DNA from 2 places in the Streptomyces sp. NPDC001927 genome. Region 2 is predicted to be linked to the other one. Evidence: riboswitches for the same ligand, from Rfam matches in the RefSeq annotation. Region 2 holds a riboswitch; the other holds the start of a gene.

Region 1 (11,643 bases), on a different contig from region 2:
AGCCCCAGCCCGAGCCCGGTGGAACGCCTCATCGTCATCGTCCTCTTCGACGGCGTCGACCTCCTCGACGTCACCGGCCCGCCCGAGGTCTTCGCGCTCCTGCGCCGCGAGACGGAGGACGCCGCCGGCTACCGCGTGCTCCTGGCCGCCGAGACCATGGACCCGGTGACGACGTCAGCGGGGGTACGGATCCTCCCCGACGTCACCTTCGACGAGGCGGCCGCCCTCAGGACGGACACCCTCCTCGTCCCCGGCTCCGTCGAGGTCCAGACCGACGCGGACGGGCAGCGCCGCGTGCACGCCCTCGCCGACCCCGCGGTCGTCGACCGTGTCCGTACCCTCGCCGCCCGGACCCGCCGCGTCACCTCCGTCTGCGTCGGCGCGCACATCCTCGCCGCCGCCGGGCTGCTCGACGGCAAGCGCGCCACCACCCACTGGTCGACCGCGCGCCAACTCGCCGCCGAACACCCGCTGGTCGAGGTCGACGCCGACCCGATCTTCATCCGCGAGGGCGACGTGTGGACCGGCGCCGGGATCAGCGCCTGCCTCGACCTCTCGCTCGCCCTCGTCGCCGAGGACTTCGGCGAGACCGTCGCGCTGCGCGTCGCCCGCCAGCTCGTCATGTACCTCAAGCGCCCCAGCGGCCAGAGCCAGTTCAGCGTCCCGCTCGAACCGGTCTCCACGACCCGGCGCGTCGAGGACCTGCGCCACCACATCACCCGCCACCTCGCCGAACCCCTCACGGTCGACGACCTCGCCGCGTACGCGAACGTCAGCAGCCGCCAGCTCACCCGGATCTTCAAGGACGAACTCGGCATGACCCCGGGCGTCTACATCGAGGCCGCCCGCGTCGAACGCGCCCGCGCCACTCTCGAAACCTCCGACGGCACCCTCGAACGCATCGCGGCCACCTGCGGCTTCGGCACGACCGACACCCTGATCCGCGCCTTCCGCCGCCGCCTCGACACCACCCCGACCGAATACCGCCACCGCTTCCGCACGGAGCCGAGGACGGACCCGAGGACGGACCCGGAGCCTACGGGTGCATCCGCGCGCCCTTGAGCGCCTTGTCGACCGCGTTCCGCGGGCCGTACACGGCGAGTCCGACCACGTCGAGGCCGCCCGTCGGCACCGCGCGCACCGCGGCCCGGTTGTCGCGGTCGTTGCCGGTGGCGAAGAGGTCGGCGGTGAAGACCGCGTGGGGCAGGGCGCGCGACAGTACGCGGGCGTGCGCGGCGGTCAGCGTCTCCTTCGAGCCCTCGAAGACGAGGACCGGCTGCCGGAACATCGGCAGATACGGGACGTCGTCGGCGTCGGCGTACGGCTCGCCGATCACCTCGGGGAGCTCCGTGCCGAGGCCGCTGACCAGGAACGCGGTGACGTTCAGCCGCTGCCAGGTCTCCAGGTCGTCCCGCAGCAGCACGGCGATCTTGTTGTCGAACCGTACGGGCGGGTTCGTGTCGGTGCTCGTGTCGGTGCTCGTGTCACTGTTCATGCTCTGAGACTGCCCGTCGGCCCTCGGGCCGTTCTTGTACGTTCTTGGCATGGTGGCAAGGTGACGCGTGAAACGGTGACCGCTTGGCGCCCGCGGATCCCCGGGGTCGTCGAGGTCTTCCACGCCCACTTCACCGAGCACGCGTACCCGATGCACGTCCACGACGCCTGGACGCTCCTGATCGTCGACGACGGCGCGGTCCGCTACGACCTCGACCGGCGCGAGCACGGCACCCCGCACGACACGGTCTCGCTGCTGCCGCCCCAGGTCCCGCACAACGGCTCCCCCGCCACCGACCACGGCTTCCGTAAACGCGTGCTCTACCTGGACCTGACCCAGCTGGACGAGAGCTTCATCGGGCCGGCCGTGGACGGCCCCGACCTCGCCGACCCGCTGCTCCGCGCCCGGGTCGCGCGGCTGCACGCGACGCTGGCGCACCCGGGCGACGAGCTGGAGGCGGAGAGCCGCCTGGCCCTGATCGCCGAACGCCTCCGCGGCCACCTGCGCCCCCGCCTCACCCCCGCCCCCACGGTCGCCGCACGAAGCGTGGCGCACACCCTGCGGGAGCTGCTCGACGCCCGGCTGGAGGAGGGCGTGAGCCTGGAGGAGGCCGGGCGGCTCCTGCACGCCCACCCCACCCACCTGGTACGGGCGTTCACCACGGCCTTCGGCATCGCCCCGCACCAGTACGTGACGTCCCGCCGCGTCACCCGGGCCCGCGGCCTGCTCCTCGCCGGCCGTCCCGTCGCGGAGGTGGCCACGGCGACGGGCTTCTACGACCAGTCGCACCTGACCCGCCACTTCAAACGCCACGTCGGCACGACCCCAGGACGCTTCGCCAGAAGCCGACCAGCCACAAGCCGACCCGTCACCAGCCGGCCGTTCAGTAGCCGACCAGCCACCAGCCGGCCAGTCAGTAGCCCCTCAGAACCCGCTCGCGCAGCTGAAGCCACCCCCGCTATACCCGCCCGACCCGCTCGTCCCGCTCCCGCCCGTGCTCCAGCGTGACGGAGAAGGGGGCGGCGGGGGCTCGGTAAGGGTGCGGTAGTTCTCGTAGAACAGCTCCTGCCACCAGTTCCGGAACGCCACGCCCACCTCCCGCCGTGCCTCCCGCAGCGCGGCGCGGTCCCAGACGACGTCGGGCAGGTTCAGGTCGAGGAGCGCCCGCCGCAGCCCCGCCAGGTCGACGCGCGCGCCGTCCCCGCCCCGGGCCTCGGCCGGCAGCTCGACGCTGCGGACGTCGTGCCGGAAGACGTGCACCGTGCGCCGACCGCCCCCGGCGTCCACCACGCACCAGCCCCACACCGCCCGCTCCGCGAGCCGCGCCCGCCGCCCGCGCTCCTCCGCCCTCAGCCGCTCCCGCTCGCGGATCTCCGCCGCCACCCGCTCCTGCTCGGCCTGCACCACCGCACGGATCTCCTCGCCGACCGGCGCGTACGCCGCGAAGGCATCCTGGAGCACCCGCTCGTACCGCCCCCGCGCCTCCTCCCAGGCGTCGAGGGCGCGCCGCAGGGCCAGCGGCCTCCGCCACGGGAGGGCGACGACCCGGGCGTGCGCGGCGCGGAGTTCGGCGCTGATCGCGTCCACGGTCCTGACGTGGACGACGGCGGCGTTCACCCAGCGGCGGCACGCCTCCGGGGTGCACGGGACGACCGCCCCCGTGGCGTCGCGGAGGCCCGGGGTCCGTACGGAGAAGTAAGGGCCTTCGAATCTCTCAGTCAGGAGGTAGTCGGGGAAGTTCTCGTAGACATGGACCTTCCCCTCGACCCGTACGACCTGGTCCACACCGTCCTGACGGCCTGACAGCTCCCAGTAGTGGGAGAGGTGCGGTAACTCCGAGCGACGCATCGGCTCCACCCCCGCGGGTCCGGTTCCCCCCTCCCCTTACCCAGGGCGGCCCGCCCGCACCCGCCCGTACATCACCATGTCCCGCCGCTCGCCGCCCACTTCCTGCCAGGACCGCAGCAGCCCCTCCCGTACGAACCCGGCCCGCTCGGCCGTCTTCACCGAGGCCTCGTTCCACGGTTCGAGGAGCAACTGAAGCCGGGGGATACCCAGTTCGCCCTGCGCCCAGGCGCTCACCGTCGTCAGCGCCGCCGCCGCGGCGCCCTCGCCCCGGCAGGAGGGGACGATCCAGTAGCCGAGGGTCGCGCGGCCCTCCGGCAGGTCGCGGAGCCAGAGGCCGATCATGCCCGCCGGGCGGGCGTCGCGGCGGCGGACGACCACGAAGGAGTAGCCCGCGCCCGACTCCGCGCGGCTCCACTGCCGGCGTACGAACGCCTCGCCCTCACCCTCCGAGTACACCGGCGGGACCGTGTTCGTCAGCGGGATGTACGGGTCCGTCGACGCCTCCTCCACGAGCGGCAGGTCCGCCCGCTCCCAGGCCCGCAGCTCGTACGGCCCCGCGTCGAGGCGCGGCACGTCCAGGCTCACATCATCTCCAGGTACACCGCGAGCCTGTCGTACTCCTCCTTGATCCCGGCCTCCATGCCCGTCGCGAGCGCCTGGTCGCGGATCTCCGTCGACGGCCAGATCGAGGTGCTCGTGAGCGCCGTGCCGCCGTCGGGGGTGTCGTCGAAGGTGAGGGTGACGTGCACCGCCGGGCCCGGCATCAGCTCGAAGACCTCGGTGTAGACGAGGCGCTCGTTCGGCAGGATCTCCTCGTACGTTCCGGAGAAGACGATCTCCCGGCCGTCGGGCGCCTTCTGGCCCCAGCGCCACGCGCCGTCGACCCGGAGGTCGATGTCGCAGACGGTCGTGGGCATCGCGGCCACGCCGTACCACTGGCGGACGTGCTCGGGCCGGGTCCACGCCTCCCAGACGCGGGCGGGCGGGGCGTCGAAGGTGCGGGTGATCACCAGCTCGCGCTCGGTCGGTGTCGTCAGCAGCGTGATCATGGCTCGCTCCCACCTTCCGTAGGCCTTGCGTAGACCTTCCGTAGGCCTTCCCTGGACCTTCCGTAGGCCTTCCCTGGACCTTCCGTAGCCCGTGCGCCGCCCCCACCCCACCAGCATCACCCCGAACGCCCGAGGGCGGCACCCCCAGCAGGGAGTGCCGCCCTCAGTCGCGTACAGCGAGGAGCTACTGAGCCGAGGCTCAGAAGTCCATGTCACCGCCCGGCATGCCGCCCGGAGCGGCCGCGGAGGCCTTCTCCGGCTTGTCGGCGATGACGGCCTCGGTGGTCAGGAACAGCGCGGCGATGGAGGCCGCGTTCTGCAGCGCGGAACGCGTCACCTTCGCCGGGTCGATGATGCCCTCGGCGATGAGGTCCACGTACTCGTTGGTCGCGGCGTTCAGGCCGTGGCCGACGGGCAGGTTGCGGACCTTCTCCGCCACGACGCCGCCCTCGAGGCCGGCGTTGACGGCGATCTGCTTCAGCGGAGCCTCGAGCGCCAGCTTGACGATGTTGGCACCGGTGGCCTCGTCGCCCGTCAGGTCCGCCTCGAGCTTCTCGAAGACGTTGGAGGCCTGGAGCAGGGCCACGCCACCACCGGCGACGATGCCCTCCTCGACGGCCGCCTTCGCGTTGCGAACGGCGTCCTCGATGCGGTGCTTGCGCTCCTTGAGCTCGACCTCGGTCGCGGCACCGGCCTTGATGACCGCAACACCGCCGGCGAGCTTCGCCAGGCGCTCCTGCAGCTTCTCGCGGTCGTAGTCGCTGTCCGAGTTCTCGATCTCGGCGCGGATCTGGTTGACGCGACCGGCGACCTGGTCGCTGTCACCGGCACCGTCGACGATCGTGGTCTCGTCCTTGGTGATGACGACCTTGCGGGCGCGGCCCAGCAGGTCCAGGCCCGCGTTCTCGAGCTTGAGGCCGACCTCCTCGGAGATGACCGTGCCGCCCGTGAGGATGGCGATGTCGTTCAGCATGGCCTTGCGACGGTCGCCGAAGCCCGGAGCCTTGACCGCGACGGACTTGAAGGTGCCGCGGATCTTGTTGACGACCAGGGTCGACAGGGCCTCGCCCTCGACGTCCTCGGCGATGATCAGCAGCGGCTTGCCCGACTGCATGACCTTCTCCAGGAGCGGGAGCAGGTCCTTGACCGAGGAGATCTTGGAGTTGACGATCAGGAGGTACGGGTCGTCCAGGGACGCCTCCATACGCTCCATGTCGGTGGCGAAGTACGCCGAGATGTAGCCCTTGTCGAAGCGCATACCCTCGGTGAGCTCCAGCTCCAGACCGAAGGTCTGGGACTCCTCGACGGTGATGACGCCTTCCTTGCCGACCTTGTCCATCGCCTCGGCGATGAGCTCGCCGATCTGGGTGTCGGCGGCGGAGATGGAGGCCGTGGAAGCGATCTGCTCCTTGGTCTCGACATCCTTCGCCTGCTCGAGCAGGGCGCCGGAGACGGCCTCGACGGCCTTCTCGATGCCGCGCTTGAGGGCCATCGGGTTGGCGCCGGCCGCCACGTTGCGCAGGCCCTCGCGGACGAGCGCCTGGGCGAGGACGGTCGCGGTGGTCGTACCGTCACCGGCGACGTCGTCCGTCTTCTTGGCGACTTCCTTGACCAGCTCGGCGCCGATCTTCTCGTACGGGTCCTCGAGCTCGATCTCCTTGGCGATGGAGACACCATCGTTGGTGATCGTGGGGGCGCCCCACTTCTTCTCGAGGACGACGTTCCGGCCCTTGGGGCCAAGGGTGACCTTGACGGCGTCGGCGAGCTGGTTCATCCCGCGCTCGAGACCGCGCCGTGCCTCCTCGTCGAACGCGATGATCTTGGCCATGTGAAGTGGTCCTCCCGGACATGGGGTGGATAACGCTCCAGGACCGCGCCGACGCCCGCGACGGACGGCCTGCGTACCCGGCGGTTCCTTGCCCCACCTGGCCGCGGACCTCGTCTGCCCGATCCTCGTAAGCACTCTCACCTTCAGAGTGCTAACGCCAATGATTAGCACTCGGCCCATGCGAGTGCAAGCGACTCCCACAGATCGAGCGGGGGCCACCGACACACCCCGCACACGCACGAGGGGTCCGCATCCCGGTCAGGATGCGGACCCCTCGGCGTGAGAACGCGTGAGTGCGTACGTGGTGGCCGATCGCGCCGTGCTCAGACGGCGAGCTTGACCATGTCCGCCTGCGGACCCTTCTGGCCCTGCGAGATCTCGAACTCGACCCGCTGACCCTCTTCGAGGGTGCGGTATCCGTCCATCTGGATCGCGCTGTAGTGGACGAATACATCCGCACCACCGTCGACCGCGATGAAGCCGTAGCCCTTCTCCGCGTTGAACCACTTGACGGTGCCCTGAGCCATGCCTAACTCCCCTATTACTGGCCCTTGCGCGGGACCCGCACTTCGCGGACCCGGGTCAGACCCTGCGCCGGAACGCGTCGACCGCGGCTGAATGTATCTGCCCAACTGCCCTCTGCAACAGGTCAATCGGACGAGAATTCTGGGCACGCCGTAAAGGAGAATTCCGGAGAATTGAATGAATTCCGGGGCAAGTCGGGCCCGGCAAAGCGCGCAGAAGGTACAGATCGTTCGCGTACTTTGGCTGCTTCTTGTCGCGTGCGGACGCATTCTCATATGCGGCTGGCACGGAGCAGCGGGGTGAAGCCGGGGGGACTTCCCCAACTCTACCGCGTTCAACCATGCAGAATTGCCCCCTCCGCTTCTCTCGCGGAGGGGGCAATTCGGTTACTCGGGGTAAAGCGAGCGCTCGGCCGTGGGCTCAGCAGCCGCCGGCGACCGCCGGGATGATCGAGACGCCCGCGCCGTCCGGCGTCGCCGTCTCCAGGCCCTGCTCGAAGCGGACGTCGTCGTCGTTCACGTAGACGTTCACGAAGCGGCGCAGCTTGCCCTGGTCGTCCAGGACGCGGGCGGCGATGCCCGCGTGGTTCTTCTCCAGGTCGGAGATGACCTCGGACAGGGTCGCGCCCTCCGCCGGAACCTCGGCCTGGCCGCCCGTGTAGGTACGGAGGATGGTGGGGATACGGACCTTGACGCTCATGTGCTGCTGCCTTCCGTGAACGGACGAGTGGGGGTCAGTGGGCCAGGCCGGCGTCGCGGAACGCGTCCAGGCTCGGCTTGATGGTGGCGGTCGCCTGAGAGGTGTCGGCCACCGCGTCGAGGGTCTTGAGGCCGTCGCCGGTGTTGAGCACGACGGTGGTGAGGGTCGGGTCGATGAGGCCGGCCTCGACCAGCTTCTTCGTCACGCCGACCGTCACGCCGCCCGCCGTCTCGGCGAAGATGCCCTCGGTCCGGGCCAGGATCTTGATCGCCTCGACGACCTGCTCGTCGTTCACGTCCTCCACGGCGCCGCCGGTGCGGCGCGCGATGTCGAGGACGTACGGGCCGTCGGCCGGGTTGCCGATGGCGAGCGACTTGGCGATGGTGTTGGGCTTCTGGGGCCGTACGACGTCGTGACCGGCCTTGAAGGCGGCGGACACCGGCGAGCAGCCCTCGGCCTGGGCGCCGAAGATCTTGTACGGCTTGTCCTCGACCAGGCCCAGCTTGATGAGCTCCTGCAGACCCTTGTCGATCTTGGTGAGCTGCGATCCCGAGGCGATCGGGATGACGAGCTGGTCAGGGATGACCCAGCCCAGCTGCTCGCAGATCTCGTACGCGAGCGTCTTGGAGCCCTCGCCGTAGTACGGCCGCAGGTTGACGTTGACGAAGCCCCAGCCCTCGCCCAGCGGGTCGCCGATGAGCTCGGAGCAGAAGCGGTTGACGTCGTCGTAGTTGCCCTCGATGCCGACGAGCTCTCCGCCGTAGACGGCGGCCATGACGACCTTGCCCTGCTCCAGGTCGTGCGGGATGAAGACGCAGGAGCGGAAGCCGGCGCGGGCGGCGGCGGCGCCGACGGCGCCGGCCAGGTTGCCGGTGGAGGAGCAGGAGAGCGTGGTGAAGCCGAAGGCGCGGGCGGCCTCGAGCGCCTGGGCGACGACGCGGTCCTTGAAGGAGTGCGTCGGGTTGCCCGAGTCGTCCTTGACGAAGAGCTTGCCGGGCTCGACGCCCAGTTCGCCGGCGAGGTTGTCGGCCTGGACGAGCTTGGTCCAGCCCGGGTTCAGGTTCGGCTTCTCGGCGACGTCGGCGGGGACGGGCAGCAGCGGGGCGTAGCGCCAGATATTGGCGGGGCCGGCCTCGATCTGCTTGCGCAGCGCCTCGGGGTCACCGACGGGAAGGTCGTACGCGACTTCGAGGGGGCCGAAACACAGCTCACAGGCGAAGATCGGGCCGAGTGCGAAGACTTCGCCGCATTCCCGGCAGGAAAGGCCGGAAGCGGGACCGAGATCGACCGTCCGAGCGGTGTCGGCGGCGGTGGTGTCGGGGGTAGCAGTCTGTACAGCCATGGAGGCGAGGCCCTTTCTCCTCATCTTTCCCATGACGAACATCGCCATGAGACGGATTTGGCACCTTCCCTAGCCGGGAGCCTCGCGGGCGCAGTGCTGACGACTGCGGACGAGTGACCGACTGGAGGGTTGCCGGGGCTTCAACGGGCCGTTTCCCTCTGCCCCTCTGGATGAGCGGTATTCGATTGTGTGACGCGGGTGGCACCCCGACATGCATCGGGCATCCGCGTTGTTCAAGACTGTAACCGAAGGCCCGGAGGGTTGGACCTGCCGTCCGAACCGCGAGATGGAGATCACGTGCTGGAGGAAGTGGAGCGCTGGCTGGGTCGGCGGTCCTGGTCCGTGGCGGACCGAAGACTCGACCGCGTCCTGGCGGCGAAGCACGGGACGACGGTCAGCGTCGTGCTGCCCGCGCTGAACGAGGAGGCGACGGTCGGCGAGATCGTCTCCGTCATCCGGCGCGAGCTGATGACCGAGGCCGTTCCGCTCGTGGACGAACTGGTGGTGATCGACTCCGGTTCCACCGACCGTACGGCGGAGGTGGCGGCGGCGGCCGGGGCGCGGGTGGTGGCGCGGGACGCGATCCTGCCCCGGATACCCGCCGTGCCCGGCAAGGGCGAGGTGCTGTGGCGGTCACTGATGGTGACCGAGGGGGACATCGTCTGCTTCGTCGACGCGGATCTGCGGGACTTCTCCGCGGACTTCGTCACCGGCATCGTCGGCCCGCTGCTCACCGACCAGGACGTCGACTTCGTGAAGGCGATGTACGACCGCCCGCTCGGCGACACCCCAGGTCAGGGTGGTCGGGTGACGGAGCTGGTGGCGCGGCCGCTGCTCAATCTGCACTGGCCGCAGCTGGCCGGATTCGTGCAGCCGCTGGGCGGCGAGTACGCGGCGCGCCGTTCGCTGCTCGAACGGCTGCCGTTCCCGGTCGGTTACGGAGTGGAGCTGGGCCTGCTCGTGGACGCGCTGCACACGGTCGGTCTGGACGCCCTCGCGCAGGTGGACGTCGGGGTCCGCAAGCACCGGCACCAGGACGGGCAGGCGCTGGGCCGGATGGCGGCGGCGATCTACCGGACGGCGCAGCTGCGGCTCTCCCGTGGCCATCTGGTGCGGCCGCGGCTCACCCAGTTCGAGCGCGGCGAGGAGGGCTTCACTCCGCACACGTACGCGGTGGACACGGAGGAGCGGCCGCCGATGGTGGAGATCGCGGAGTACGCGCACCGCCGCGTGGCGTAACGCCGAATGATGGTGATTTTTGCCTATCTTCCGTTTCATGCGGTTCAAGAATCGGATGATCATGTCGCCGGCGGCGCTCGTCCTCGCCGCCGGCTCACTCGGCTCGCTCTCCCTCGCCGTGGCCGGTCCCGCCGCGGCCGACGTGGTGGAGCCCTTCGGCAAGCGCTACGACGAGTCGCTGTACGGCGACTTCACGACCATCGGCAACACGGTCATGGGCTGCCCCACGGCCCCCGCCGACCTGGCCGCGCGCTGCGCCGGCGCCGCCTCAGGGCAGGGGCGCGACAACAACAACACCTTCGCCATGAAGCGGATCAACACCGCCTCCATGGACGCCGGTTACGGCTCCAGCACCGGCCATGTCGTCGTCCCGGCCGGGGCGAAGGTCGCGTACGCCCGGCTGTTCTGGGGCGGCAACGACGGCACGTACAAGGGGCCGAGCGGGGCGCAGCTGAAGCGCTGCGACATCTCCGGCGCCGATGTGGTGACCTCGCCGGGCGACCACGCCACGACCGCGCCGCACATCAGGGTCGGGGCGGGTCCTGAGACGGCGGTCTCGATCGACAGCTTGGTGACGGACCCGGCGGACACCCGTGGCCCGCACTACTACACGGGCGAGTCGGACGTGACGTCCGCGTTCGAGGGCGTGACCGGCACGGACGCGCAGATCTCGGTCGGCGGCATCTGGGCGCCGGACGGCAAGGGCTGCGTGGCGGGCTGGTCCCTGACGGTCGTCTACGCGTTCCCGGGCCCCGACCCGACCCACGCCCCTGACCGCCGCAACGTGTACGTCTACGGCGGGCACGTCCTGCAGCGCTCCACCTCCCCCGCGACCACGGTCACCGTGGACGGCTTCCACCGGACGACGGGCAAGGCGCGGGCGAGCGTGACGGCGTACGAGGGCGACTGGAACACGCCCGGCGACACCTTCCTCGTCGACGGCAAGAACGTCACCGAGGCGCACACGGGCAACACCGACAACTTCTTCGTCGGCGAGGACGACGGCGCCGTCGCGCCGAAGCTGACGAACAACCTCTCCATCGACGCCAAGGCCTTCGACATCCCGGACGGCGCGATCCCGGTGGGCGCGCGGTCGGCGGAGCTGACGTTCACCACGACGGGCGACACGTACGTGCCCTCGGGCCTGGCCTTCTCCGTACCGGTGCCGGACCTGGAGATCACCAAGACGGCGAGCCCGACGAAGGTGAGGCCGGGCGACACCCTGACGTACACGGTCACCGCGAAGAACATCAGCCGGCTGGACCACCCGAACGCCAAGTTCAGCGACGACCTGACCGGCAACCTGGACGACGCCGCCTACCTGGGCGACGCGAAGGCGACGCTCGGCAAGGTCACGTACGACGCGCCGAAGATCGGCTACGTCGGTGACATCCCGGCCGGGCAGACGGCGACGGTCACGTACTCGGTGAAGGTCCACGACCCGGTGCGCGGCGACGGCACGCTCCGCAACAGCGTCGAGGTCGAGTCCCCGCGCTCGAACTGCGGCGAGGGCAGTGAGGACCCGGCGTGCGCGGTGACCCCGGTCCTGGATCCGCCGAGGCCGAGCCCGAAGCCGGCTCCGTCGAAGCCGGAGCCGGAGCGGGAGCCGTCGGCCCCG
Region 2 (11,643 bases):
CTCGCCAAGGCCGAACGGCCGGACTTCGTCCGTACCGAGCCCGTCCAGCTCGCCGAACTGACCGCCGACGTCTTCGTGAAGGCCCGCGCCCTCGGCGAACGGGACTGGGTCCTGGACGGGGTCGCCGACCGGGCGGCCGTCCTCGACCCGCAGCGGATCACCCAGGCCATGGTGCAGCTCGCGCAGAACGCGGTCCAGCACACCGTCGCCGGGCAGCGGATAGCGATCGGCTCGCGGGCGGTCGAGGACCGGATCGAGCTGTACGTCGCCGACGCGGGACCGGGCGTCCAGGAGCAGGACGCCGACATCATCTTCGAACGGTTCCGGCGCGGCACCGCCCGCCGGGGCGCCCGGACCGGCGGCGCCGGGCTCGGGCTCTCCATCGTCCGGGCCATCGCCGAAGGCCATCGGGGCGGGCGCGTCGAGCTCCGCCCGACCGAGGGCGGCGGAGCCACCTTCGTCCTCGTCCTCGACCTCCAGGAGTCGCCGTGAACCGCATTCTGATCGCCGAGGACGAGGACCGGATCGCCTCCTTCGTGGAGAAGGGGCTGCGCGCCAACGGCTTCACCACCACGGTCGCCGCCGACGGTGACACCGCCCTCGCCCGGGCGGTCTCCGGCGGCTTCGACCTGATGCTCCTGGACATCGGGCTGCCCGGCAGGGACGGCTTCACCGTGCTGCGGGAGCTGCGCGAGGCCCGGGTGACGCTGCCCGTCATCGTGTTGACGGCCCGTGATTCGGTACGGGACACGGTGGCCGGCCTGGAGGGCGGCGCGGACGACTGGATGACCAAGCCGTTCCGCTTCGAGGAGCTGCTGGCCCGGATCCGGCTGCGGCTGCGCACCGCCGCCCGCACCCCCGAGGTGACGGTGCTGCGCGGCGGCGAGGACCTGAGCCTGGACCTGCGGACCCGACGGGCCAGGTCCGGGGAGCGGACGGTGGATCTGACGGCCCGTGAGTTCGTGCTGCTCGAACTCTTCCTGCGCCACCCGGGCCAGGTCCTGTCGCGGGAGCAGATCCTCTCCCACGTCTGGGGCTACGACTTCGACCCCGGCTCGAACATCGTGGACGTGTACGTCCGGGCGCTGCGCAAGAAGCTCGGGGCGGAACGCCTGGAGACGGTACGGGGCATGGGGTACCGCATGCCGTAGCGAGCGGGCCGCCGCCCGCATGAACCTTCCTTCATGGCGGGCTCATGGGCGGCTCACCCCCCGCTCGGAGAGTGGTTCTCGTGAACCTCTCCCTCCGTCAGGCGGTCTGGCTCTGCCTGGCCCTGAGCCTCTGCGCCCTGCTCGCCGTCCCCGGCACCGCCCCGGGGCTCGGCGAGGAGGCCCGGCTCACCCTGGCCGTCTTCGCCCTCGCGACCTGTGCCTGGATCGCCGCCCCCGTCGACGACACCTACGTCGCCCTCGGCGCGGGCCTCGCGCTCACCGCGACCGGGGTGATCAGCGCCGACACGCTCTTCAGCACCCTCGGCGACGAGACGATCTGGCTGCTGATCTGCGCCTTCGTGCTCGCCGCCGCCGTGACCCGGACCGGGCTGGCCGGGCGGGCGGCCGCCTTCCTGGTCAGCGGGGCCCGTACCGTACGGCAGTTGGTCCATCTGACCACCGCCGCCCTGGTGGTGACCGCCTTCGCCGTCCCCTCCACCTCGGGCCGCGCGGCGCTCGCGCTGCCCGTCTTCCTCGCGCTCGCCCAGGTCCTCGCCGAGCGGCGCCGGCTCGTGGTGATGCTGGCGCTGCTCTTCCCGACCGTCGTCCTGCTCTCGGCGGTGGCCACGCTGATCGGCGCGGGCGCGCACCTCATCACGGTGAGCCTGCTCCTGGAACGGACGGGTGAGCGGATCGGTTTCGTGGAGTGGCTGGTGCTCGGGCTGCCGCTCGCGGTGGTGTCCTCCCATCTGGCGGCGGAGACCGTGCTGTGGACGACGACCCGCCGCGCGGACCGGCGCGAGCCGGTGCGGATCACGGTCGCCCAGCTCCAGGAGCACTCCCCCACCGCCGTCTCGGGACCGCTCACCACGGCGGAGACCCGCTGTCTGCTGCTGCTCGGCACGGTGGTCGCGCTCTGGTGCTCGGAGCCGCTCCACGGGGTGTCCCCCGCGGTGGTGGCGCTGATCGGCGCGGTGGTGGCCTCCTCGCCGGCGCTGGGGACGGTACGGCTCAAGGAGGGGCTCGGGTCGGTGCCCTGGCCGATGCTCCTGTTCATGGCGGCGACCACCGCGATGGGCGTGGCGCTCGTCGACTCGGGCGCGGCCAGCTGGCTGGTCGGCGGTCTTCCGGTGGACGGGATACCCGCCTGGGGGTTCCTCGCGGCGGTCGTGGTGGTCGGCACGGCCGCGCACCTGGTCCTCCAGTCGCGCTCCGCCCGCTCCTCCGTGCTCGTCCCGCTGGTGATCGCGGCGGCGGTCGCCGCCGGGGTCAACCCGGTGGCCGCCGCGCTCGCCTCGACGGCGGCGGCCGGTTTCTGCCAGACGCTGCCCGCCTCCGCGAAACCGGTCGCGCTCTTCGCCGAACCACCCGACGGCGTCCCCACCTTCACCCCGGGCCATCTGCTGCGGCTCTCCGCCGTGCTCGCCCCGCTCAGCGCCGCGCTCGTGCTGTGCTTCGCCCTCTTCGTCTGGCCGCTGCTCGGCGTGCCCGTCCTTCTGGAGTCCCAGCCATGACCTTCCGTATCGCCGTCGCCCCCAGCGGTTTCAAGGAGTCCCTCTCCGCTCCCGAGGCCGCCGAGGCCATCGCCGAGGGGGTGCGCAGGGCCTGCCCGGACGCCGTGCTCGACCTGATCCCGCTGGTCGACGGCGGTGAGGGTACGGCGCGGGCCCTGGCGGCCGCGACCGGGGGCAGGCTCGTGCCCCGGGTCGCGACCGGCCCGCTGGGCTCACCCGTCCGGACCCACTTCGCGCTCCTCGCCCCCGACTCCGCGGTGGTCGAGATGGCGGCCGTCGCGGGCCTCTCGCTGGTGCCGGCCGGGCGGCGCGACCCGGGCGCCACGACGACCTTCGGGGTCGGCGAGCTGATCCGGGCCGCGCTGGACGCCGGGGCGCGCCGCGTCCTGGTCGGCTGCGGCGACTCGGGCACCTCGGACGGCGGCGCGGGCGCGCTCCAGGCCCTCGGCGCCCGACTCCTGGACACCGAAGGAGCCGAACTCCCCCTAGGTGGAATGGCGTTGAACCGCCTCGACCGGATCGACGCGACGGGCCTGGACCCCCGCCTTGACGAGGCCGAGCTCCTCGTGGCCTGCAATCCGTACAACGTGCTGTGCGGCGAGCGGGGCGTGGCGCGGGTCTTCGGCCCGCAGAAGGGCGCGAGCCCGGAGCAGGTCGAGGAGTTGTCGGCGGCCCTGGAGCGGTGGGCCGCCGTCCTCGGCCGCGACCTGCCGGTCCCGGTCGCACTGCGGACCGCCCCGGGCACAGGCGCCTCGGGCGGTCTCGGCGCCGGGCTCGCCGCGCTCGGCGCCCGGCTGCTGCCCCGGTTCGAGGTGCTGCTCGACCGGATCGACCTGGACGCCCGGCTCGCCCGCGCCGACCTGGTCATCACGGCCGAGGGCGCCCTCGACGGGCAGACCGTACGCGGCAAGATCCCCGCCGAGGTGGCCCGTCGGGCCAAGGCCCACGGCGTCCCCGTCCTCGCCCTCGCGGGCACCCTCGGCAAGGGCGCCCACCACGTACGGGCGGTGGGGGTGGACGCCTACGGCTCGATCCTGCCCGCCCCGATGGCGCTGCCCGAGGCGCTCGACCGGGGCGCGGAGTTCCTCGCCGACGCGGCCGAGCGCGCTCTGCGGATGGTCCTGCTGGGCACCCGGCTGGCGGCCTGAACAGCCCTGATCGTCAGCCGCGGTCCGGGACGCAACGGCCGTCCTCGGTGCGGTACTTCCACTGCGCGCCGTCCCGGACGAGCTCCTTCACGGCCCGTACGAAACGCTCCACGTGCTCGTCGGGCGTACCGGCGCCGAAGCTGACCCGGATCGCGTTGAGCGACTTCTCGCCGGGCGCGGCCTCGGGCGCGCCGCACTCGCCCTGGGTCTGCGGGTCGCTGCCGAGCAGGGTGCGGACGAGCGGGTGGGCGCAGAAGAGGCCGTCGCGGACGCCGATGCCGTACTCGGCGGAGAGCGCGGCGGCGAAGTGCGAGCTGTTCCACCCCTCGACGACGAAGGAGATGACGCCGACGCGCGGCGCGTCGTCGCCGAAGAGCGAGAGCACCTTCACCTCGGGCACCTCGGCGAGGCCCGCGCGGACGGTGTCGATGAGGTGCTGCTCGCGGGCGACGAGCTGGTCGAAACCGGCCTCGGTGAGCGCCTTGCAGGCGGAGGCGATGGAGTAGACGCCGATGACGTTCGGCGAACCGGCCTCGTGGCGGGCGGCCGTGGTGTGCCACTCGACGTCGACCCCGCCGTCGGCGCGGCGGGCGACCTTCTTGGAGGCGCCACCACCGGCGAGGTACGGCTCGGCGTCCTGGAGCCAGTCGGCGCGGCCCGCGAGGACGCCCGAACCGAACGGGGCGTACAGCTTGTGCCCCGAGAACGCGACCCAGTCCACGTCCAACTCCCGTACGGAGACGGGGTGGTGGGGCGCGAGCTGGGCGGCGTCGAGGACGATCCGGGCGCCGTGCGCGTGGGCGGCGGCGGCCAACTCCTTGACCGGCCACAGCTCACCGGTGACGTTCGAGGCACCGGTCACGCAGACGAGGGCCGGGCCGTAGGGGTCGCGGTCGGCGAGGGCGCGCTCCAGGGTCTCGACGGCCTGGGCGGGCGTGCGGGGCGCGTTGAGGTAGGTGACCCGGGCGTCCTGCCACGGCAGGAGCGAGGCGTGGTGCTCGGTCTCGAAGACGAAGACCTCGCACCCCTCGGGGACGACCTGGGCGAGCAGGTTGAGCGAGTCGGTGGTGGAGCGGGTGAAGACGACCTGGTCCTCGGGGCGGCAGTCGAGGAACTCGGCGACCGTGACGCGGCTGTTCTCGAACAGGTCGGTGGAGAGCTGCGAGAGGTACCCGGCGCCCCGGTGGACGCTGCCGTAGTACGGGGCGTACGCGGCGACGTCGTCCCACACCCGCTGCAGGGCCGGCGCGCTGGCCGCGTAGTCGAGCGCGGCGTACGTGACCTCGCCGCCGGTCACGAGCGGCACGGTGACGTCCCGCCCGAGGACCGGGAGCGGAGCGGCACAGCAGGGGTCGGCGGATTCGGCGTCGGCGGCGGTGGCGGCAGTGGTGACGGTGGCGTTCGGGTACGCGGACATGGCGGTATCTCCCTGGCAGGACTGGGGCAGCGAAGGGCCCGCAGGGCAGCACGATGTGGGTGCCTCGTACGGGTGTTGCCTCGACACACGACACGGCGTGCGGAGGGTGGGGAAACGGGGCCGAAGGCCCTATCGCATTCGCTTGCTCACGAGACTGCTCCCTTGAGGACCAGGACCCCAGGGTGTCGCAGGGGTCCGCGCTTGCCGCGGACCTTGCTGTCCACGGCCTGGTCTTCACCCGGGGCACCCCGCCACGGACGGAGGGTTGCCGGACAGCAAGCCGGGGCTTCGTAGCTGTCACTCATGACCTGGCCAAGAAGCTATGTCAGGTGATCGCTCCGGCGCAACCCGTGTCCGGGATCCGGGACGCGAAAAAGGGGCCCGGACAAACCCGGACCCCTCTGCCGCGCGCCGGCGCTACGCGTTGCTCGCCGCCACCCAGCGCTCCAGCGCCTTCCGGGCGGCCCCCGAGTCGATCGACTCGGCCGCCCGCGCGATCCCCTCGCGCAGCTGCTCCGCCAGGGTGCCCGACCCCGGGTGCAGCGCCACGAGCGCCGCCGCCGAGTTCAGCAGGACCGCGTCCCGTACGGGACCGGTCTCACCCGCCAGCAGCCGGCGCGCCACGTCCGCGTTGTACGAGGCGTCGGCGCCGCGCAGGGCCTCCACCGGGACCAGCTCGATGCCGACGTCCCTCGGGTCGAAGGCCTCCTCGCGCACCTGGCCGTCCCGTACCACCCAGACCCGTGAGGTGGCCGTGGTCGTCAGCTCGTCCAGGCCGTCGTCGCCGCGGAAGACCAGCGCGGAGGAGCCGCGCTCGGCGAGCACTCCGGCCATGATCGGGGCCATCCGGGCGTCGGCGACACCAGTCGCCTGGGCCTTGACGCGGGCCGGGTTGGTGAGCGGACCGAGGAAGTTGAAGGTGGTCCGGATGCCGAGCTCCTTCCGGGCCGCCGCCACGTGGCGCAGCGCCGGGTGGAACTTCACGGCGAAGCAGAAGGTGATCCCGGCCTCGTCCGCGACCTCGGCGACCCGCTTCGGGGTCAGTTCGAGGTTGACGCCCAGCTTCTCCAGGACGTCGGAGGCACCGCTCGCGCTGGAGGCGGCCCGGTTGCCGTGCTTGACGACCTTCGCCCCGGTGCCGGCCACCACGATCGCGGACATGGTGGAGATGTTGACGGTCTTGGCGCCGTCGCCGCCGGTGCCGACGATGTCGACGGACGGTCCTGGGACCTCGATCAGGTTGGCGTGCTCGTACATCGTGCGGACGAGCCCGGTGATCTCGTCGACGGTCTCGCCCTTGGCGCGCAGGGCGACGGCGAAGCCGGCGATCTGCGCGTCGGTGGCCTCACCGCGCAGGATGCGGTCCATGGCCCAGGCGGTGTCCTCGGCGCTCTGGTCGCGGCCGGTCAGCAGTCCGTCGAGGACGCCAGGCCAGGTGGGGGTCCCCCCGGTCGAAGCCAGGGGGAGGCCCGCCCTGTACTCGCCTCCAGCGGGGGTCGCAGCGCTCATGGCAGCTCCTGGTCATCACGTAACGGAATACAGGTCCCACCCTATCGATCCGGGAGCACGGCAAAGAGCCCCGTCCATCGAATGGACGGGGCTCTCGCTGTGGCGACCTTGCGGTCAGGCGATCAGGTGATCAGTGGTGGCCGTGGCCGCTCGTGATCTCCTTGTACTCCTCGGCGGTCGGCTTGGCGATCTGGTGGTCCTCGCCGTAGTAGCCCTTGCTGAGCTTGACGCGGAGCTTCTCCATGCGGCCGACCTTGCGCTCGACGCCGTTCTCGTCGACCAGCGGGCCGAGCTCGGCCGGCTGGTTCTGCTCGTGCGCCGTGAGCTTGTACAGCTCGCCCTGGCTGAGCGGCTGGTGGACCTCGACGAACTCACCGTGCGGCAGGCGCTTGATGATGCCGGACTCGCGTCCGTGCAGCACCTTGTCCTTGTCCCGGCGCTGGAGGCCGAGGCAGATCCGCTTGGTGACGACGAACGCGATGACCGGTCCGACGAAGAAGAAGATCCGGACGAACCAGGTGATCGAGTTGATCGACAGGTGGAAGTGGGTGGCCCAGAGGTCGTTTCCACCACCGACGAGCATGATCATGTACGCGGTGATCCAGGCGACACCGAAGGCGGTGCGCGTCGGAGCGTTGCGCGGGCGCTGCGCGATGTGGTGCTCGCGCTTGTCGCCGGTGATCCACGACTCGATGAACGGGTAGACCGCGATGGCCGCGAGGACCGCCGGGAAGATCGCCAGCGGGATCATCACGCCCAGGACGAGCGTGTGGCCCCAGAGGTTGATCTCCCAGCCCGGCATGACACGGATCAGACCCTCGGCGAAGCCCATGTACCAGTCGGGCTGGGCGCCGGTGGACACCTGGTCCGGGCGGTACGGGCCGAGCGCCCAGATCGGGTTGATCGAGGCGATCGCCGCGATGACCGCGATGACACCGAAGACCAGGAAGAAGAAGCCTCCGGCCTTGGCCATGTAGACCGGCAGCAGCGGCATGCCCACGACGTTCTTGTTCGTACGGCCGGGGCCCTCGAACTGCGTGTGCTTGTGGTAGAAGACCAGGATCAGGTGGGCGACCACCAGACCGAGCATGATGCCGGGCAGCAGCAGGACGTGCGCCGAGTAGAACCGGGCGACGAAGTCGCCGCCGGGGAACTCCCCGCCGAACAGGAACATCGACAGGTACGTGCCGATGATCGGCACGGACAGGATCGCGCCCTGCATGAAGCGGACACCGGTGCCGGAGAGCAGGTCGTCCGGGAGCGAGTAACCGGTGAAGCCGGTGAACATGCCCAGGAAGAACAGCAGGAAGCCGAACAGCCAGTTGATCTCACGCGGCTTGCGGAACGCGCCGGTGAAGAACACGCGCATCATGTGCACGAACATGCCGGCGAGGAAGATCAGCGCCGCCCAGTGGTGGATCTGCCGGATGAGCAGACCACCGCGCACATCGAAGGAGATGTGCATGGTCGAGTTGAACGCCTCGGACATCAGCTGACCCTGCAGCGGGATGTAGCTGCCGTGGTACTCCACCTCGTTCATCGACGGGTGGAAGAACAGCGTCAGATACACACCCGTGAGGATGATGATCAGGAAGCTGTAGAGGCAGATCTCACCCAGCATGAAGGACCAGTGGTCCGGGAAGATCTTCCGCATGTTGGCCTTGGCCAGGGAGTAGATCCCCAGGCGGCCGTCGGCCCAGTCGGCCACCCGCTCGCCGGCGGGTGCCTTCTTCTTCGTATCGGTCACAGTGCTCATCCGCGCTCCCAGAAGGCAGGGCCGACGGGCTCGTCGAAGTCGCCGAGCGCCTCCAGGTTGCCCTTGTCGTTCACACCGATCCGCAGCTGCGGAAGGGCGTGACCGGCCGGGCCGAAGATGACACGGGCGCCGTCGGAGAGGTCGAAGGTGGACTGGTGGCACGGGCAGAGCACGTGGTGGGTCTGCTGCTCGTACAGCGAGATCGGGCAGCCGACGTGGGTGCAGATCTTCGAGAAGGCGACGATGCCCTCGTGCGACCACTCCAGCTCGCGCTTGTCCTTGATGTCCTCCGGCTGGATCCGGACGATCATCAGGGCGGCCTTGGCGATCTGGACCTGGAAGTCGTGGTCGTGCTCCGTGAGGCCCTCGGGCATCGCGAAGGTCAGCGAACCGACGGCGACGTCCTCGGGACGCAGCGGCTCGTGCGTGTTCATGTTGATGAGCTGCTTGCCGTTGGCCCACAGGGTGGACCGGAGCTTCTTCTCGGGCAGCGGGCCCATGTCACGCAGCAGCACGATGCCGGAGAGCGGTACGAGCGTCAGCGCGCCGAACATCGTGTTGCGGATGAGCTTGCGGCGGCCCATGCCGGACTCGGCGGCACCGGCCGCGAAGTCCGCCATGACCTTCGCCTTGGTCTCCGGCGACGCCTGGATCGGGTGACGCTCGTCGGCGATCTCCACGTCGGACATCAGGGTGCGGGCCCAGTGGACCGCGCCCGCGCCGATGAAGAAGAGCGCCGCGCCGAGGGTCAGACCCAGGCTGAAGTTGAGCGCGCTCACCCGGCCGAACGGCCAGATGTAGACGATCTTGTCGACCGGGAAGATCACGTACGAGGCGATGAAGCCGACGGTGGCCAGCATCGACAGCGTGAACATGAAGGCGACCGCACGCTCGGACCGCCTGGCGGCCCGCTCGTCGATGTCCTGGATGCGCGGCTTGTGGGGCGGGAGGCCCGGGTCCGCGAACGGGTCGTCGAGGACCTTCACCGCGCCGTGCGCGGTGTCCTGCTCTGCGGGCAGGTTCTCTTCTGGAATCTCTTGGCTACTCATGACTTCTTGGCCTTAGCGGTGTGGGCCGCGACCCAGACGGCAACTGCGATCAGCGCACCCAGACCGAACACCCACGCGAACAGACCCTCGCTGACGGGGCCGAGGCCGCCGAGGCTGAGCCCGCCGGGGCTGTCGGCCTTCTCGCCGTTGACAGCCTGGACGTACGCGATGATGTCCTTCTTCTCCTTCTCCGGCATGGTCGTGTCGGGGAAGGACGGCATGTTCTGCGGGCCGGTCTGCATGGCCTCGTACAGGTGCTTCGGGCTCACGCCTTCGAGGTTCGGGGCGTACTTGCCGTGCGTCAGCGCGCCGCCCTCACCGGTGAAGTTGTGGCACTGGGCGCAGTTGGAGCGGAACAGGTCGCCACCACGGGCGATGTCGGCGCCGTCGGGGCTGTACTGGCCCTCGGTCGGCGTGATCGGGCCGGCACCGAGGGAGGCGATGTACGCCGCGAGCTGATCGATCTCAGCCTGCGTGTAGATGACCTTCTTCTTCGGCACCTGGGCGCCCGGCTGCTGGGCCGGCATACGGCCCGTGCCGACCTGGAAGTCCACGGCCGCCGAACCGACGCCGACCAGGGACGGGCCGTCAGTGGTGCCCTGACCGCCGGTTCCGTGGCAGCTGGCGCAGCCGACGGCGTAGAGCTTCTTGCCCTCCTCGATGGCGAGGGACTGGGCTGTTTCATCGGCCTTCGCCGTGCCCGCGGGCGCGAACGCGGCGTACAGCCCCCCGGTGGCCGCCAGCGCGAGGAGTAGGACGACGACCGCCGCCAGCGGATGGCGTCGTCGTGCGGAGAGCTTTTTCACGGATTACCCCGGTGTCAGGATCTTCTGCGTCGATGCTTGCTGGATGTGCTCGGGTCCCGGGACCCGATTACTTGATCATGTAGATCGTGGCGAAGAGGCCGATCCAGACGACATCGACGAAGTGCCAGTAGTAGGACACGACGATGGCGGCGGTTGCCTGCTCGTGAGTGAACCTCTTGGCGGCGTACGTCCGGCCCAGGACCAGCAGGAAGGCGATGAGACCGCCCGTCACGTGCAGGCCGTGGAAGCCGGTGGTCAGGTAGAACACCGAGCCGTACGGGTCCGACGAGAGCGAGAGCCCCTCGTGCTTGACCAGCTCGGTGTACTCGAACACCTGGCCGCCGATGAAGATCGCACCCATCACGAACGTGATGATGAACCACGTCCGGAGCTTCTTCACATCGCCCCGCTCCGCGGCGAAGACGCCGAGCTGGCAGGTGAGGGAGGAGAGCACCAGGATCGTGGTGTTGGTCGCCGAGAACGGGAAGTTCAAGGCGTCGGCCTTTTCCGTCCAGAACTCGGGGCCGGTCACCGATCGCAGGGTGAAGTACATCGCGAAGAGGGCCGCGAAGAACATCAGCTCGGAACTCAACCAGATGATGGTTCCGACGCTGGTGAGGTTCGGTCGATTGACCGACGGGTGCGCGTGCCCGGTTTCTACTGTCGTTACTGTCGCCACGACCGACATTATGTCGGTCGCTTATCCCGCCCTCACTCCGGGGGGTGCCGTTCGGAGTGTCAGGGGCCTCTGTCCAGCCCGAACGGCCCATCGAAGTGGCCTCCCAACCGGTGTCGTACCGGTGTTGACGGGGTGTGGGACGGAGTAGCATCCCGCGCATCGGTTGATGACCTTCACGGAGGAACGATGCAGTCGAGCGCCACGGTCCTGGTCTACAGCGACGACGCGAACACGCGGGAACAGGTGCGGCTGGCTGCCGGGCGCAGGCCCGCGGCCGACGTTCCGCCGGTCGAGTTCATCGAGTGCGCGACACTCCCGGCCGTGCTCGCGCGCCTCGAGGAGGGCGGGATCGACGCCTGCGTCCTGGACGGCGAGGCCGTGCCCGCGGGCGGGATGGGCGTCTGCCGGCAGATCAAGGACGAGGTCTTCCGCTGCCCGCCGGTGCTGCTCCTGATCGGCCGGCCGCAGGACGCCTGGCTGGCGACCTGGAGCCGGGCGGACGCCGCGGTCACTCTTCCGGTGGAACCTGTCGAGTTCGCGGCGTCCCTGGCGGGTCTGCTGCGCGAGCGCCTGTCCATCGACGCGTAACGGCCTCGGAAGGACCTAGATCGACG

The links. Region 2 has a riboswitch for S-adenosylmethionine ahead of ACWCO8_RS30370 (aminotransferase class V-fold PLP-dependent enzyme). Riboswitches for the same ligand answer to the same signal wherever they lie in the genome.
Region 1: it holds a riboswitch for S-adenosylmethionine, as region 2 does, so the genes downstream of both, thrC (threonine synthase) here and ACWCO8_RS30370 (aminotransferase class V-fold PLP-dependent enzyme) in region 2, are expected to answer to the same signal.

What each region holds. Positions count from the first base shown of each region.
Region 1 covers NZ_JBSFEN010000010.1:266,424-278,066, forward strand. The annotation lists gene ACWCO8_RS27165 (GlxA family transcriptional regulator) at 1-1,062, shown strand, start outside; gene ACWCO8_RS27170 (DUF2000 family protein) at 1,037-1,495, opposite strand; gene ACWCO8_RS27175 (helix-turn-helix domain-containing protein) at 1,556-2,503, shown strand; gene ACWCO8_RS27180 (hypothetical protein) at 2,420-3,343, opposite strand; gene ACWCO8_RS27185 (GNAT family N-acetyltransferase) at 3,380-3,928, opposite strand; gene ACWCO8_RS27190 (SRPBCC family protein) at 3,925-4,392, opposite strand; gene groL (chaperonin GroEL) at 4,592-6,220, opposite strand; gene ACWCO8_RS27200 (cold-shock protein) at 6,544-6,747, opposite strand; gene ACWCO8_RS27205 (MoaD/ThiS family protein) at 7,166-7,444, opposite strand; gene thrC (threonine synthase) at 7,479-8,786, opposite strand; SAM riboswitch class I at 8,804-8,963, opposite strand; gene ACWCO8_RS27215 (glucosyl-3-phosphoglycerate synthase) at 9,084-10,025, shown strand; gene ACWCO8_RS27220 (DUF11 domain-containing protein) at 10,063-11,643, shown strand, end outside.
Region 2 covers NZ_JBSFEN010000012.1:179,503-191,145, reverse strand. The annotation lists gene ACWCO8_RS30390 (sensor histidine kinase) at 1-492, shown strand, start outside; gene ACWCO8_RS30385 (response regulator transcription factor) at 489-1,151, shown strand; gene ACWCO8_RS30380 (SLC13 family permease) at 1,232-2,665, shown strand; gene ACWCO8_RS30375 (glycerate kinase family protein) at 2,662-3,813, shown strand; gene ACWCO8_RS30370 (aminotransferase class V-fold PLP-dependent enzyme) at 3,827-5,230, opposite strand; SAM riboswitch class IV at 5,423-5,539, opposite strand; gene trpD (anthranilate phosphoribosyltransferase) at 5,648-6,739, opposite strand; gene qcrB (cytochrome bc1 complex cytochrome b subunit) at 6,870-8,495, opposite strand; gene qcrA (cytochrome bc1 complex Rieske iron-sulfur subunit) at 8,492-9,544, opposite strand; gene qcrC (cytochrome bc1 complex diheme cytochrome c subunit) at 9,541-10,350, opposite strand; gene ctaE (aa3-type cytochrome oxidase subunit III) at 10,418-11,038, opposite strand; gene ACWCO8_RS30340 (hypothetical protein) at 11,216-11,617, shown strand; gene ACWCO8_RS30335 (Ig-like domain-containing protein) at 11,633-11,643, opposite strand, start outside.